4 regions of the Mesorhizobium sp. M0761 genome follow, and region 1 is predicted to be linked to each of the others. Evidence: predicted binding sites of a transcription regulator. Region 1 holds the regulator's gene; each other region holds the start of a gene.
The links. The regulator LexA, encoded in region 1, represses DNA repair genes until DNA is damaged. The targets are predictions, from matches to a motif close to TGTTCNNNNTGTGTTCNG.
Positions count from the first base shown of each region.

Region 1 (4,212 bases):
CCGATAGTCCCTATGCCGAGCCGCTGCCCCTCGCGCTGCCTGAGCCGCATCCCGGCGTCGCGCCTGCGCTGCCCGGTCACGCGTTGCCGGCGCAAGTCACAGCGCCCGGATCTATCGCCCGTCTGCGCAGACGGCTTCGCCGTCCGTCATGGCCCGCGCTCCGCCGCAGCCTTGCCGTGGCCGCCAACACGGAGCTCGACCGGGGCGTCGCCTTCCTGCTGGTGCCGGTTTTCCTGGCGGCCGGCGTCATCATTTATTTCTCGCTGGCCGGCGAGCCCGGCTTTGCGCAGCCAATCGCCATTGTGGTGCTGGCGACATGTTGCGCCCTCGCCACGCGATCGCGGCCGAGGACGCATCTGTTCTGCATGGCCGCGATGCTGTGCGCGCTCGGCGTCGTCGCCGCCAAAGTCGAGACTTGGCGCGCCGGAACGCAGATGCTCGGCTCCGAGATTCAGACACGGCTGACCGGCCGCGTCGTCAGTCTCGAACAGATGGAAAGCGGCCGCATCAGGCTGACGCTCGATGTGGTTTCGACCGCTTACCCCGAGCTGCGCTACGCCCCGGAGCGGGTCAGGCTCTCGGCGCGGACCGTTCCCGCCGATATGACCGCCGGCTCCCTGATCACCGGCTATGCCAGGCTGTTGCCGCCGACCGGTCCGGTGCGGCCGGAGAGCTACGATTTCTCCTTCGACAGCTATTTCACCGGTATCGGCGGCAGCGGCTTCTTTCTCGGCAATCCGAAAACCATTGCTACGCAGGGACCGCCGCCGCTGACCGCGCGGCTCTCCTCGGCAATCGAGAACGCGCGCGAAAACATTGCCGACCATATCAGGGGCAAAATCGGCGGCGCCGAAGGCGAGATTGCCGCGGCGTTGATTGTCGGGGTGCGCGCCGGCATCCCGGACGAGGTCAACGAAGCGATGCGGCGCACCGGCATCTACCACATCATCTCCATCTCCGGCCTGCACATGGCGCTGGTTGCCGGCACCATCATGGCGTTGCTGCGTGGCGCCTTTGCGCTGTTTCCCGATTTCTCTTCGCGCCGCCCAGTCAAGAAATATGCAGCAGTGGCAGCACTCGTCTCCATCGCCGCCTATCTCGTCATTTCAGGCGTCGTGGTTGCCGCCGAGCGCAGCTTCATCATGCTGGCGGTCATGCTTGTCGCCGTGCTGTTTGATCGCGCCGCACTCACCATGCGCAATCTGGCGATCTCCGCCATTGCCGTCATCCTGGTGTCGCCGCACGAGGTGGTCGGTCCCAGCTTCCAGATGTCGTTTGCTGCCACCGCCGCCCTTGTCGGCGCCTATGCCGGCTGGGCCGATTACCGCGCCGACAAGGTGAGAACGCCGCCGGCAAAGCGCTCCTTCGTCGGCTTCCTGTCGCGAAAATTCGCGCTGGCCATGGGCGGCCTCGCCATGACCTCGATCATCGCCGGCAGTGCAACCTTGCTGTTCGCCATCTGGCATTTTGAGCGTGTGTCGCCGCTCAGCCTGATCGCCAATCTGGCCGTGATGCCGATTGTTTCGTTGATCGTCATGCCTTTTGCCGTGCTCAGCGCACTGGCGATGCCGTTCGGCGCCGACGGGCCGTTCCTCTATGTGATGGGCAAGGGTCTGATGGCGATGATCGCTATATCGGCCTGGATTTCCGAGCGCTCGCCGGTCGACGCCGTCGGGCTGATCTCCATCCGCTCGGTGCTGTTGGTGGCGGTCGCCCTCGTCATCGCCACCATGGCCACCACCTGGCTCAGGTTGGCGGCCGTGCCTTTCGCGCTGGCCGGCCTGTTGACGGTGCCGCAGGTGCTTACGCCCGACGTGCTCATATCCGAGGATGCGCATCTGGTGGCCATGCCGATCGGTGGCGGCGAACTCGCCCTCAACCGCGAACGCTCCAACGAATTCACCACGGACAATTGGAAACGGGCGCTGCGGGCCGAAACCATTATCCCACCTGAGATTTTCGAGTCAACAGATACGCGGTTCGATCTCGATCCGCTCGATCTGCCGCCCGGCTCGCCCTTCTATTGCACCGGCGATCTCTGTATCGCCCGGCACCCTTCCGGAGCCATTGTAGCGCTTGCGAAAGACCGCAAGACGGCGCGGCCGGCCTGTGCCTTCGCGAGCCTGATCGTCATCGATGACGCCACCGCCTACAATCCGTGCCGCGACCCGCTGGTGCTGGTCGTGACGAAGAAACAGCTGGCCCGCGACGGCAGCGCCGCCGTCTTCTTCGATCCGCAATCGGCAGCTGCAGCGCCAACCATCCGCTTCGCCGTCGACAAGCCGTATCGCCCCTGGCACGAGCAACGCCGCTTCTCCCGCGAAGCGCGCGGCCTGCCGCCTTACAACCAGCGTGAAAAGTACAAACCCAAGCCGGCTCAGTAGCGCCGGATCAATCCGACAAGCTTGCCCTGCACCTTCACCCTGTCCGGTCCAAAAATGCGGGTCTCGTAGGCCGGGTTGGCGGCTTCCAGGGCGATCGAGGCGCCCTTGCGGCGGAAGCGTTTCAGGGTCGCTTCCTCATCGTCGACCAACGCCACCACGATCTCGCCGGGGCTGGCTGTGTCGGCATTGCGGATGATGACCGTGTCGCCATCGAAAATGCCGGCCTCGATCATCGAATCGCCCTTGACCTCGAGCGCGTAGTGTTCACCGCCCATGATCATGTCGGGCGGCACCGAGATCGAATGGGTCTGATGCTGGATGGCGTCGATCGGCACACCGGCAGCAATGCGTCCCATCACCGGGATCGACACCGCCGAAACGGCGTCGTCATTGCCGGCCGACATCGAACGCGACGGCGAGCCCGGCTTGATCTGGCGACCGATACCGCCTTGGCCCATCGCGCCTTGTCCTTGGCCGCCTTGCCCTTGGCCGGTTTGACCAAGACTGCCCTGAATGACGCTCGGCGAAAACTTCCTCGCCGCATTGAGGCCTGGTGCGATCGAGTCGGGCAGCCGCAGCACTTCCAGCGCGCGCGCCCGGTTCGGCAGCCGGCGAATGAAACCGCGCTCCTCAAGCGCCGTGATCAGGCGGTGGATGCCGGACTTGGAGGCGAGGTCAAGCGCTTCCTTCATCTCATCGAAGGACGGCGGGATTCCGCTCTCCTTCAGGCGTTCATGGATGAACATCAGAAGCTCATGTTGTTTGCGCGTCAGCATCGCGGCCCCCAGGGGTTCTGAAACCAGAATCAGAAAAAACAAACCCAGAACAAACACTATCTGTTCCAGTTGTGTTCCGCAACCTTTTAAAGTTTAATGAATGTGTTGACGTTTTGTTCAGCGTGACGTTCGGCACCGCGAGCGGCGCTCGTAGTCGTTGGCCGGCAACGGGGTGAAACGAAGACAAAGTGCCCTGCGTCGTCGGCTACGATCGCCGCTTCCTTTTCGGACGGGGCTGCGCAGCATCCGCGCCGGGTTCACTCTGGGCATAGACCTGCAGCGTGTAGCCGATGTGAGCGGTCATCAGAGTTTTCGCACGTTCGACGTCGCGATCGAGGGCCGCTTCCATCAGGGCGGTATGGTGTTCGATCGCCACGGCGTCGCGCAGGGCCGCCACGGCCTTCCGGTGGCCATCCGTGCGGCCGGCGGCGGCGCGCAGCGTCGGGGCCAGACCCAGAAAGCGGTGATGGCGATGCAATTGGTCGGAAATCGTCGCATTGAAGCGCAGCAGCCAGCTGGATGTCGCGGCACTGAGCAGCGCCGCATGGAAGGCATCGTGTTTTTCGTACCACGCGTCGACCGCATCATCCGATGGATCGTCGAGAACAGACCCGCACCGTGAGAGACGATAGTGGGCGGCAACGACCGCGTCTTCCCACTCACGATCGCCCTCCTCGATCGATTCCACCAGCAGGGGCAGTTCGACCACCAGCCGCGCACGCGCCAAATCCTCGAGCTCCGCCCGAGAGACGGGAGCGACCGCAAACCCGCGGTTGCTGATGGCGGTCACAAGCCGTTCCGCCTCCAGCCGCGACAGCGCCTCGCGCAACGGCGTCCAGCCGATGCCGTAGGTGTTGCGCAGCGTGCTCAGCTTCAACGGCGCGGCAGGCGCCAGCCGGGTCGCAAGAATATCGCGCCTGAGCAGGCGATAGGCCGCTTCCGTCTTCGAGGTCTGCTCGTCATCCAGCATCGTGATCCATCAGACATAAACGCTCGGCGGATCATTATATATCAAAGCCTTTCAATGGGTGAATTATATATAATGTTTGACA
Region 1 is NZ_JAMYPF010000018.1:15,632-19,843, forward strand. It holds gene NKI32_RS24425 (ComEC/Rec2 family competence protein) at 1-2,384, shown strand, start outside; gene lexA (transcriptional repressor LexA) at 2,378-3,160, opposite strand; gene NKI32_RS24435 (GntR family transcriptional regulator) at 3,366-4,130, opposite strand.

Region 2 (4,212 bases), on a different contig from region 1:
CGCATTGTTCATGACGGGTTTGCCGCGGCGGCAACGCCTGCGGTGGCGATGGCGGGCGCCGCCTGCCGGCTCTCGCTGCGCGCATACAAGCCCAAGCCGCCAGTCGCCGCCAACGCGCCGCGCCTGTTGCTGCGCGCTGCCTAAACCGGAAAAATCAAAACGGAGACAATGAGATGAGCGGCTTTGCCAATCTGGTGCCGATGGTGATCGAGCAATCGAGCCGCGGCGAACGCGCCTTCGACATTTTCTCGCGGCTGCTGCGCGAGCGCATCATCTTCGTCAATGGCGAGATCAATGACGGCATGTCGGCGCTGGTCTGCGCCCAGCTCCTGTCGCTGGAATCGGACAATCCCGACAAGGAGATCTCGCTCTACATCAACTCGCCGGGCGGCGTGGTGACCAGCGGTTTCGCCATCTACGACACGATACAATATGTCAGCTGCCCGGTGTCGACCGTGTGCATGGGCTTTGCCGCGTCGATGGCCTCGTTCCTGCTGATGGCGGGAACGCCGGGGCGGCGCATCGCGCTCCCCAACGCCAGCATCGTGCTGCACCAGCCTTTGGGCGGCTTCCAGGGCCAGGCCTCCGACATCCAGCGTCACGCCGAAGGCATTTTGCGCACCAAGCGGCACATGGCCGACCTCTACGCTCACCATTGCGGCCGCACCCACGAAGAGGTCGAACGCACGCTTGACCGCGATTTCTTCATGACCGCGAAGGAGGCCAAGGACTGGGGCCTCGTCGACCACGTCTTCGACACCCGCAAGCAGGCAGCGGCCTGATCACCGTATCGAATGCAGGCCGGTGTTCCCTCAATTTCAACGCCGCTGGTCTGGCCTCGCCTTGAGCGCGGCACTATAGTCTTGCCATGCGCTACCACCTGAACAGACTGACCATAGCCATTGCCATCACGGCGGCGACATCGAGCATGGCCTTTGCCGGGGGCAGCACCAGCACGTCGCGGAAAGGCGCCCTGCCCGGCGTGACCGGCGACTACCGCATCGCCAAGCCCGCGCCGCAGCCGGAGCCGGACGACGCGCTGCCTGCCGGCGAGAACGGCACGTTCAAGATCGGCGACACCGATGTCAAGATTTCCGGCAGCATCACTGTCGATGTCGGCACGGGTGGGATCAAGCCGCCGCGCCGGTAGCCCCTTCTCCCAGCTACTATACGGGAGAGAAAGCCTGCGCCGACGACTTCCTCGCAAACGAACAGCCCCGCCGTTGCTTCCGCAAACGGTCGGGGCTTTTTTTGGATTTCAAATCCAAACTGCCGGTAGTGTTATACCGACTTTGATTTCGGATGCTTCGCGGCATTCAGCCGACGATCCGACTAGCCGTCTCTGATTTTTGTGGGATTCGGCAGATCACGGTTTGTCGGGTGGTTTGTTGGACTGACGCGATGCGATCGTTTGGACGCATACACTTCAATGCCTTGAAACTACCTGGCACTTATGCCCGCCGCGGCTCCACTAGCAGGTGGAGCCTCAAGGGACTATCCGGTGGCGTCATGCTCCGCTCCTATGTCCGTTGCGACTGGGGTCAATCCGAAGCACAAATCGCAAAAACCTGCGGCGTCTCGCAGGCCGCTATGGGCGGCGAGGCCATCAAAGACGGCCGGCTCCGTTGACTCCGGCAGAGTGCGCCCCCGATTCGACGACGTCAACCTTGAATAGCCGGTTACGGAAAATGTGATCGCCGGGAGCTTACGTCAGGGTCAGTTTCTGAAACACCCTTGTCAGTTTCTGCACAGCTTTGTCAGGAGCGTGTTCGGCCTTTGTTCTTTCCGCTTGCCCCTTCGCTCGAAAGACGGTTAAACGGCTTTGGTCGAGAAGTGTGGGGTCTCTCGACGTGGCGGCAAAAATACCTACATAGGGAACGGTCGGGAAAACCCGCCGATCCCACTGACACCAGACCTGAGGCGGCGACCGGCGATGGCCGACCATAAATACCTTTCCATTCGCGGGGCACGCGAACACAACCTGAAGAATGTCGATCTCGACCTGCCACGTGACAGCCTGATCGTCATGACCGGCCTGTCGGGCTCCGGCAAATCGTCGCTTGCTTTCGACACCATCTATGCCGAGGGCCAGCGCCGTTACGTCGAGAGCCTGTCGGCCTATGCGCGCCAGTTCCTCGAAATGATGCAGAAGCCGGATGTCGACCAGATCGACGGCCTATCACCGGCCATCTCCATCGAGCAGAAGACCACGTCGAAGAACCCGCGCTCGACAGTCGGCACCGTCACCGAGATCTACGACTACATGCGCCTGCTGTTTGCGCGCGTCGGCATCCCCTATTCGCCGGCCACCGGCCTGCCGATCGAGAGCCAGACGGTTTCGCAGATGGTCGACCGGGTGCTGGCGGTCGAGGAAGGCACGCGCCTTTTCCTGCTGGCGCCGATCGTGCGCGGCCGCAAGGGCGAGTATCGAAAGGAACTGCTGGAGCTGCAGAAGAAGGGCTTTCAGCGCGTCAAGGTCGACGGCGTCTTCTACGAGATCGCCGACGTGCCGGCGCTGGACAAGAAGTACAAGCACGACATCGACGTCGTCGTCGACCGCATCGTCGTGCGCGGCGACCTGGCGACACGGCTTGCCGATTCCATCGAAACGGCGCTGAAGCTCGCCGAAGGGCTGGCGGTGGCCGAGTTCGCCGACCGGCCGCTCGACGCCAGCCAGACCGGCGAGGACTCGGTCAACAAATCGAAGAACGAGACGCATGAGCGCATCCTGTTCTCGGAAAAATTCGCCTGCCCGGTTTCCGGCTTCACCATTCCGGAGATCGAGCCCAGGCTGTTCTCGTTCAACAACCCGTTCGGCGCCTGCCCGACCTGCGACGGCCTCGGCAATCAGCGCGCCATCGACGCCAGCCTGATCGTGCCGGACGAAAACGTCTCGCTGCGCGACGGCGCCGTCAGCCCGTGGGCGAAATCGACCTCGCCCTATTATGCGCAGACGCTGGAAGCGCTGGGCAAGGCATACGGCTTCAAGCTCGGCGACAAGTTCAAAGACCTGACCGAAGAGGCAAAGGATGCCGTCCTGCGTGGCACCGGCGAGCGCGAGGTCACCTTCCAATATGATGACGGCCTGCGCTCCTACAAGACCACCAAGACGTTCGAGGGCGTCATTCCCAATCTCGAACGGCGGTGGAAGGAAACCGAATCCGCCTGGATGCGCGAGGAGATCGAGCGCTTCATGTCGGCGACGCCCTGCCCGGTCTGCAAGGGATACCGGCTGAAGCCGGAAGCGCTGGCGGTGAAGATCGCCGGCAAGCATATCGGCGAAGTCACAGAGCTGTCGATCCGCAAGGCCGACCAGTGGTTCACCGAACTGCCGCCACATCTCAACGACCAGCAGAACGAGATCGCGGTGCGCGTTCTCAAGGAAATCCGTGACCGCCTGCGCTTCCTCAACGATGTCGGCCTCGACTATCTGACGCTGTCGCGCAATTCCGGCACGCTGTCGGGCGGCGAGAGCCAGCGCATTCGTCTGGCGTCGCAGATCGGCTCCGGCCTCACCGGCGTGCTCTATGTGCTGGACGAGCCGTCGATCGGCCTGCACCAACGCGACAATGCCCGCCTGCTTGACACGCTCAAGCATCTGCGCGACATCGGCAACACGGTGATCGTCGTCGAGCATGACGAAGACGCCATCCTGCATGCCGATTATGTCGTCGACATGGGTCCGGCCGCCGGCATTCATGGCGGCGAGATCATCGCCCAGGGCACGCCGCAGCAGGTGATGGCCAATCCCAACTCGATCACCGGTAAATATCTGTCGGGCGCGCTCGAAGTCGCCACGCCCGGTGTCAGGCGCGAGGCCAAGAAAAACCGCCGGCTGAAGATCGTCGGCGCGCGCGGCAACAATCTCAAGAACGTCACTGCCGAAATCCCGCTCGGCACTTTTACCGCCGTCACCGGCGTGTCTGGCGGCGGCAAATCGACCTTCCTGATCGAGACGCTGTTCAAGGCGGCGTCGCGCCGCATCATGGGCTCGCGCGAGCATCCGGCCGATCACGACCGCATCGAGGGCCTCGAATTCCTCGACAAGGTCATCGACATCGACCAGTCGCCGATCGGCCGCACACCGCGTTCGAACCCGGCCACCTACACCGGCGCCTTCACACCGATCCGCGACTGGTTTGCCGGGTTGCCCGAGGCCAAGGCCCGCGGCTATCAGCCGGGCCGCTTCTCCTTCAACGTGAAGGGCGGCCG
Region 2 is NZ_JAMYPF010000004.1:343,936-348,147, reverse strand. It holds gene NKI32_RS09365 (SRPBCC family protein) at 1-144, shown strand, start outside; gene NKI32_RS09360 (ATP-dependent Clp protease proteolytic subunit) at 174-782, shown strand; gene NKI32_RS09355 (hypothetical protein) at 929-1,150, shown strand; gene uvrA (excinuclease ABC subunit UvrA) at 1,934-4,212, shown strand, end outside.
Region 2: a site for LexA is predicted at 1,767-1,784, ahead of uvrA (excinuclease ABC subunit UvrA). Genes of this name have one in related genera too.

Region 3 (4,212 bases), on a different contig from region 1:
GCCTTCCACGCCGCCTGCGACCTGGTGTTTAGAGGCCGCGAACAGCCGAATGGCTATACGGAACCGGTGCTGCACGCACGGCGGCTGGAGCTGAAGGCGAAAGAGCGGGCGAATTAGCGCCTGCATTTCCCTCCCCCTTGAGGGGAGGGTGGCCCGAAGGGCCGGGTGGGGTCCTGCGTGAAGTGCGGCGACTCCCTTCGGACGACACTACAAGCAATGTCATTGCAGAGGCCCTTTCTCGGCTCGGCTCCAAAAAGATCGACCATTCTTCGGCGACCCCCACCCTGCCGCTTCGGGGCCACCTTCCCCTCAAGGAGGAGCGTTACGCCGCCTGCGCCACCCGCTCCGACATCATGCGGTAGGAAATCGCCTCGGCCAGGTGAATGCGGCCGACGGTTTCTCTCGCTTCGAGATCGGCCAGCGTGCGCGCCACTTTCAGCACCCGATGATAGGCGCGCGCGGAAAAGCCGAGCTTTTCGCTGGCGTCCTTCAACAGAGACAGGCCGGCGGCATCCGGCATCGCGATGTCCTCGATAACAGAAGGCGAGCAATGCGCGTTGGTGGTCGCGCTGGTCACGCCGAGCCGCTCGAACCGTTCGCGCTGGATGGTGCGGGCGCGCGCGACGCGCTGCGCAACGGCGGCACTTTTCTCCGCCCGATCCGGCCGGATCAGATCGGCGGCCGAAACCGCAGGCACCTCGATCCTGAGATCGATGCGGTCGAGCAGCGGGCCGGAAATGCGCGCCTGGTAGTCGGTGCGGCAGCGCTCACCGCGCAGGCAGCGATAGCCGGGCTCGCCGGCCATGCCGCAACGGCACGGGTTCATCGCCGCCACCAGCTGGATGCGCGCTGGATAGGTGACGCGGTGGTTGGCGCGCGCGATCATGCAGTCGCCGGTCTCCAGTGGCTGGCGCAGCGCATCCAAGGTCTGCGGCGTGAATTCGGGAAACTCGTCGAGGAACAGCACGCCGTTATGGGCAAGCGATACTTCGCCCGGCCGCGCCCTGATGCCGCCGCCGACCATTGCCGCCATCGAAGCCGAATGGTGCGGGGCGCGGAACGGCCGCCGGTCGGTGAGCTTGCCTTCGCCGAGCTCGCCGGCCACCGAGGCGATCATCGAGACTTCAAGAAGTTCCTTGGGCGCCAGTGGCGGCAGAATTGAAGGCAGCCTCTGCGCCAGCATCGATTTTCCCGAGCCGGGAGGCCCGACCATCAACAGATTGTGGCCGCCGGCCGCCGCCACTTCCAGCGCCCGCTTGGCGCTTTCCTGGCCCTTGATGTCTGAAAGGTCGGGCAGGTCGCGGGCCGAGACATGGATGCCGGGCTCGGGCCGCGACAGCACCTGCGTGCCGCGAAAATGATTGGCGATGGCAATCAGGCTGCGCGGCGCCAATATGTCGAAATCCTTGCCCGCCCAGGCCGCTTCCGGCCCGCAGCCGAACGGGCAGATCAGGCCCTTTCCCTCGGCATTGGCGCCGATCGCCGCCGGCAGCGCGCCGGCGACCGTGGCAATGGTGCCGTCGAGCGACAATTCTCCGAGCACGACATAGGAGGCCAGCATGTCGCCCGGAATGGCGCCGAGTGCAGCCATCAGGCCGAGCGCGATCGGCAGGTCGTAATGGCTCCCTTCCTTAGGAAGATCGGCAGGCGCCAGGTTGACCGTCACCTTCTTCGACGGCATCGACAGCCCCGACGCATGCAGTGCCGCCTGCACGCGCTCGCGGCTTTCGGCCACCGCCTTGTCGGCCAGCCCGACGATCTGCATGCCGACCTTGCCCGGCGCGATCATCACCTGGACATCGACCGGTACGGCCTCGATGCCCTGGAAAGCAACCGTGCGAACCCGCGCCACCATCTTGCTCTGCCCCCGGATATCGGCTCGCCTCGGCCTTGTGGTTCAGACCGCGAGCGACGTCAGGACAAGACAACCATAGATTTCAGGCCAAGGCAAGAACATTACAGGAACATGCATTCGTGGTGGCTGCAGCGCGCTGTGCCGGTTGCAAAAAAGGAAGATGGTCAAGCAAAATGGAACGGCTGCTCCGCCTCCTCGACCGCGTTTAACAAGGGCGACTAGGCCCTTCGGCGATCTGAGGGTGTTGCTTCTAAGCGGTGATGAAGGCATCGACCGAACCTGAAAGCGATCGATCGATCGCGACCTGCGGTGGAAGCCACTCCATGACAGGATATCTGAAAGGCCAAGGCAGGGCGATCCGGCGCGAAGAGCCGCTCTCCAGAAAAATCTCGTTTACAAGGTCTATGAACCGCCCGCGGTCTCGTTCGATTCGTTTCAAAGTTTGCGAACGAATGTAATCCCGGGGAATTCGTCGCTCCTTCAGCGCTAAGACAGCCTCCGCGATGGATCGAGGATCGGGTGGAACTGTGAGCGAATAGTCGTCATCCAGATAAAGGTCTCGGCCGCCATGGTTCGGCGTCGTGACCACTGGAAGGCCCGCGAGAAGATATTCCGTGCTGGCGAATATTGGTCCTTCCAGGTGAGAGAGACAGATTCCCACGGCTGCACGATTTAGATGCGTGTTCACCTGAGCCGGTGCCAATCGGACAGGCTTGCCGGTGCCGTCAAACTCGTTGATAAAGACGTGATGCGGCGCGAGCTCCCTATGCCGATTTATTCGCGCTCTTTCCGACTCCGTCGTGGAGGATCCGCTTGAATCTCGATAGAAGACAAATGCGCAACGCTGGATGCCAAGCGACAAGTCATGGCGCTTCCACGGAGCCAGCTGCGCATTGTAGATTGCATCAAATTCTACAGGGACGTCATCGAGAGGCCTGAATATGTGTTCGGAGGTTGTTGACGTCTTGTTGTGCAGGACGGCGGCCTCGCCGGACTGGTTCAACAGATCAGCCTCTGCCTGAGTGTTGGATAGGAAGATTAGCGAGTGACGGGGGTTCTTGAGTCTATGCAGAACGGCATAGGTCCGGATGGTTTTGACGCTAGCACTGTTTTCGACGGACCAGGTTGGCGAGATGAGAAACCAGGCGCGGTGGCTGCGTGGACGGAAAGGCATATGACTTGCTAATCCGAGCGGCGTACCGGACATTCCCGAATAGGATATGAACGGATCGTCCGACAGCAAACTGGCCTGAAGAGCAGGTTGCGACTTCGCGGAAGGGTGCCCTTTTCTGAGGTTGTGGCCATGACGCAGCATGGCTCTGACAATCTCGAATTTGGTAGGAGGGCGATACCCGTGCTGTAGGGTCAACATGCGGCAATTGCGATCTTGAGTGCGGAGAAAAACTCGCTTCGATAGAGAGAAATTTGGCAAAGAAACACCGCCATTTGATCGACGGAATATCTCAGGCGATCAAATCTGGTGTACGGAGAAGCGCCTCTTGAAAGAAAACATCGTCCCAAGCGGAGCTGGTTCTCACATCGCGCTACCAACCGTATCCGTTTGCGTAGGCTGTTTCAATCAAGAGGCATTCATCGACACTGCGATCCGATCCGTAGCGGCGCAGACATACACTGCGTTCGAATGCGTGGTGGTCGATGATTTTTCGACCGACGGTTCCCGCCGAAGGATTGAAGAGTGTCTGTCCCAGCTTGGCGACAGTCGTTTCCGCTTTCTGCCCCGACTGCAAAATGGCGGGCAGTTGACAGCAATGATGACCGGGCTTGACGCGACAGCCGGGCCCCTGATCTCCTTTCTTGACGGTGACGATGCTTGGCATCCTGACTTCATAGAATGCCATGTGAGAGCGCATCTCAGCCAAACCCGTATCGCGGCAATGTCGAGCTCCGATGAGGTGGTGATAGATACGGCCGGCAACCTGCTTGCGGGCGGTCATCCCGTATTCCACCTGAACGACCCGCGATCGATGCCGAAAATGAGCGGCTACCTGCATGTCGACACCGAAGCTGACCCGACATTATTATTTATTGATCGGGGTACCGTGGGTTGGTTTTGGTCAACCACATCGGGGATGATGTTTCGTCGAGCTCCGCTTGAAATCATGCGTCCATCCGATCCGGACGAAATAAAGATATGTGCCGATGGTTATATGGCTCGTGCCGCCCATATGATCGGCGGAACCGTGAGGATTGGGCGGGCTCTTGGCAGTTATCGGCTTCACGGCGGCAATGGCTGGGCGGACGGGCGCATCCTGGGTACCGGAGTTGGCCTCGGCAGGATGTCGCCTGATACTGAAATAGCGATACGGCGGGCACTGGCCAATCGTTGGTGCGAAGTG
Region 3 is NZ_JAMYPF010000002.1:100,464-104,675, forward strand. It holds gene NKI32_RS03325 (malate synthase G) at 1-117, shown strand, start outside; gene NKI32_RS03330 (YifB family Mg chelatase-like AAA ATPase) at 323-1,855, opposite strand; gene NKI32_RS03335 (glycosyltransferase) at 2,106-3,170, opposite strand; gene NKI32_RS03340 (glycosyltransferase family 2 protein) at 3,355-4,212, shown strand, end outside.
Region 3: a site for LexA is predicted at 1,950-1,967, ahead of NKI32_RS03330 (YifB family Mg chelatase-like AAA ATPase). Genes of this name have one in related genera too.

Region 4 (4,212 bases), on a different contig from region 1:
TTGGCGTCATCGTCCGGCGCCTCGGCCGGCTCGCGCTTCGGCCAATGTTTCGCCTGCAGCTTGGCGTGGTGCGGCGCCGGCGTTGTCGGCAGTCTGGCAATCATATCCCTGGCGGCCTCGTCCGCTCCTGCGATCAGATCTGGAATGAGCGAGGCCTCGGGAAGGTTCCGCCAATATTTCTTCGGCATCTCCTTCTGCATCGCCTTCACCTTGAGCCGCGCCGGGTTGAAGATGTTTTCGAAATAGGTCAGCCACAACGCCTCGGTGTCGTCCTGATCGGGTGCATCGCCCTTGGCCGCACCCGGCCCGATCGCCAGCCTTTCGCCGTTCCAGTCGGCGGAGGCATAGGGCGTCAGGATGGTCCAGCGCATGCCGGTGAACCGCCGGACGAAGAAATCCGCGTTGCGCTCGACAATGAAATGCTCCGGCTCGAACCAGGCGACGTAGCGCTCGTTCTCGCCGTCGCCGATCTTCCGGAAGCGTACGAAGGCATGCATCTTATGGCTGTCGCGCCGCACCGCCTTTTCCATGGCTTCGAGCCGCCTGGTGTCGGGATCGGATGCGATCGCCAGCAGTTTCGGCTCGGTGCGCAGGCGCCAAAGCATCCAGTAGAGAAAGGCAAACCGGCCGGGGTCGGAGTGGCAGAAGGCCGTTTCGGCATGGGCGATGAACTCGCGCGGGACGGTAAGCTGCGCGCCCTCTGGCACCGCCGGCAAGGCATCTTGAGTATCATTGGCGTCGGACCCGACACCCCAACTAATATCCTCAGGTCGGACCTCATTCAGCGCCAGACGCCGTGCCGCATCGCGCCAACCGGCGAAATCGGTCTGGCTCGCTAGCCGGACAGTGTATCGGGCAAGGTCGAGCTGGGCCGGCTGCATGGTCAAAACAGAGACAGTTGTTCGCAGGACTTTACGATCGTGTCGCGCAAGCCGGTCTTGTCCGTTAGTCCACCCGGCGACCAGCCTTCGGCGATGATGAAGGGCCTCAGCTTGGCGATCGAATGGCAGATCCGTCCGACATCTTCCAGCCGCATGTGTCGGTGGCGGCGGGTTTCAAGGATCTTCGCCACCACCTTGGTGCCCAGACCCGGAACCCGCAGCAGCGCTTCCCGATCGGCGCGGTTGATGTCGACGGGAAACCTCGCCCGATTGCGCAAAGCCCAGGCGAGCTTGGGGTCAATGGCGAGATCGAGCATGCCGTCGCTGCTGCCGGCGAGGATTTCCGGCTGCGAAAAGCCGTAGAAGCGCATCAGCCAGTCGGCCTGATAGAGCCGGTGCTCGCGCATCAGCGGCGGTTTCTGCAGCGGCAGCGACGATGACGAATCCGGGATCGGGCTGAAGGCGGAGTAATAGACGCGCCGCAGATGGTAGCTGCCATAGAGCCGCGCACTGGTGTGCAAGATGCCGTCGTCGGATGTCTTGTCGGCGCCGACGATCATCTGCGTCGACTGACCTCCGGGCGCAAAGCGTTCGCGCTTCTTGGTCCTCAGCGTCGGCTCGGCTTTTTCCTCCATCTTCCGGCGCAGGTTCGCCATGGAAAGGCGGATCGTTTCCGGCTTCTTCTCCGGCGCCAGTTTCTTGACGCCCTCATCGGTCGGCAGTTCGACGTTGATAGACAGCCGGTCGGCGTAGAGCCCGGCCTGCTCGACCAGTTCGGCCGAGCTTTCCGGAATGGTCTTCAGATGAATATAGCCGGAGAATTTTTCGTCCAGCCGCAGCCGCCGCGCCACCTCCACCATCTCGGCCATGGTCTCGTCGGGCGAACGGATGACGCCGGAGGACAGGAAGAGGCCCTCGATGTAGTTGCGCCGGTAGAAATCCATGGTCAGCTTCACCACCTCGTCGATGCTAAAGCGGGCGCGGCGCACATTCGATGACGAGCGGTTGATGCAGTAGCTGCAATCGTAAATGCAGAAATTGGTGAGCAGGATTTTCAGGAGCGAAATGCAGCGGCCATCCGGCGCGTAGGAATGGCAGATGCCCATGCCTTCTGTGGAGCCGATACCGCCGGATTGGAGCGAATCCTTCTTCGCCCAGCCGGACGAGGCGCAGGAAGCATCGTATTTGGCGGCGTCAGACAGGATTGCCAGCTTTTCACGGACGGTAGGTGCGCTCATCCGTTCATGATATGTTCTTGAAGGCTGCAGCGCCACCTCATTTGATGCAGGCGGCGAAAAGTAATCGCCGCCTGATCGTCGGGCTAGCAGGACGACTGCCCGAGTTCCAGGCGGTCTCTCAGACCTCATGGAGGTAGAGGTGGTAATCCAGCTCGCTGACGGTGCGGGCGACGCGCAGATACTCCGACTGCTTGATCGCCACGAAGGTGCGATGCAGATCCTCGCCAAGCGCCTCTTTCAGGAAGCTCGATGCCCGCGCCGCCTCGATCGCAGCGCGCCAGTCGACCGGCATGGTCGTGCGCGTGACAGCGGCTTCATAGCCATTCCCAGTGGTTTCGGGGCCGGGGTCGAGGCCTTCGTCCAAACCCTTGATGATGCCGGCCAGCACCGTTGCCGCGATCAGGTAGGGATTGGCGTCGACGCCCGAAGGCCGGTGCTCGATGCGCCGGTTCTTGGCGTCGCCCGCCGGCACGCGCAGCGCCACCGAACGGTTGTTGACGCCCCAGGTCGGCGCCACTGGCGCATAGGACTGCGAGACGAAGCGCCGCCAGGAATTGGCGTGCGGCGCAAACACCAGCATCGATTCGGCCATGGTCTGGATCAGCCCGCCGAGCCCCTGCAGCAGCGGCAGCGACCAGCTTTCGCCGCCGGCTTCGGCAAAAACGTTGCGGCCGTTCTTGTCCTGCAGCGAAACATGGAAATGCATGCCGGAGCCGGCATATTTTTCGATCGGCTTGGCCATGAAGCAGGCGGTAACACCATGGCGGCGCGCCTGCGCCCGCACCAGCCGCTTCAACATGACGAGGTCGTCGGCCGCCCGCATGACATCCTTGCGGTAGTTCAGCGTCAGCTCGTACTGGCCGGGCGCGTATTCGGAAATCACCGTTTCGGCCGGAATGCCTTGCGCCTTAGCCGCGGCATAGATGTCGGAAAACAGCGGCTCCATGCCGTGCAGATGGTCGACGGAATAGACTTCCGTCTTGGCCGAGCGGCGGCCGTCGAGCACGGCATCCGCCGGTTTCACCTTGCCATCGGCATCGCGCTCATTGGCCAGCAGGAAAAATTCGAGTTCGAAGGCGCCGGCGGGATAGAGGCCCTTGGCCGCCAAGATGTCGACCTGCCTGGCCAGCGCCAAGCGCGGGTCCGACGACATTGGCTGTCCCTCGAGATGGTACATCGCCATCAGCAACTGGCCGCGCGGCGGGTTCGTGCCGTAAAGCGGCACCAGCGTGCCGGGAATGGGCCATGCCCTGAGATCGCCGTCTCCAGTCGTCCAGATCAGCCCGGTTTCGTGCACATCCTCGCCGGTGATGTCGAGGCCGAGGATCGAGATCGGCATGTGGCGGCCGCCCTCGAAGATGCTTTTCAGCTCATGCCGGCGCACGATCTTGCCGCGGCCGACGCCGTTGGCGTCGGTCAAGACGATATCGAAGGCTTCGATTTCGGGATGGGCGTCGAGAAAGGCTTGCGCCTCGGCGGGCGTCGAGCCCGAAGGTGAAGTCATGATTAGTGTACTCGAGTTTGGCTTGGCAGCTTGTCTCATGCCGTCAGCCTTGCCGCAACCGTGGCGAAGGCGGTGATCAGCCGGTTGACCTGGGCGCCGGTGGTGGCCGGTGAGATCAGCATCATGTTGTGAAAGGGCGCGATCAGCATTAGTGTACTCGAGTTTGGCTTGGCAGCTTGTCTCATGCCGTCAGCCTTGCCGCAACCGTGGCGAAGACGGTGATCAGCCGGTTGACCTGGGCGCCGGTGGTGGCCGGTGAGATCAGCATCATGTTGTGAAAGGGCGCGATCAGCACGCCCTGGTTGACCAGCGCGACATGGATAGCCGCCTCAAGCTCCGGCGCATGGGCAGTCTCGGCTTCGGCGCCGTTCCTGAGCGGGCCAGGGGCGCAGATGAACTCGACGCGGGCGCCGACGCGGGCGACATGCCAGGGCAGATTGTAGCGATCGATGACGCCGGTCAGCCCGGCATCGAGCCGCAGGGCGAGGCGATCCATCCGGGCATAATTCTCCTGCGTCATCACCTCTTCGAGCGTTGCGCGCATGGCTGCGAACTGCAGCGGGTTCGCCGACAGCGTCGTGCCCATGCC
Region 4 is NZ_JAMYPF010000024.1:60,507-64,718, reverse strand. It holds gene NKI32_RS28075 (UdgX family uracil-DNA binding protein) at 1-881, opposite strand, end outside; gene NKI32_RS28070 (putative DNA modification/repair radical SAM protein) at 884-2,119, opposite strand; gene NKI32_RS28065 (glutamine synthetase family protein) at 2,238-3,623, opposite strand; gene NKI32_RS28060 (aspartate aminotransferase family protein) at 3,805-4,212, opposite strand, start outside.
Region 4: a site for LexA is predicted at 2,121-2,138, ahead of NKI32_RS28070 (putative DNA modification/repair radical SAM protein). Genes of this name have one in related genera too.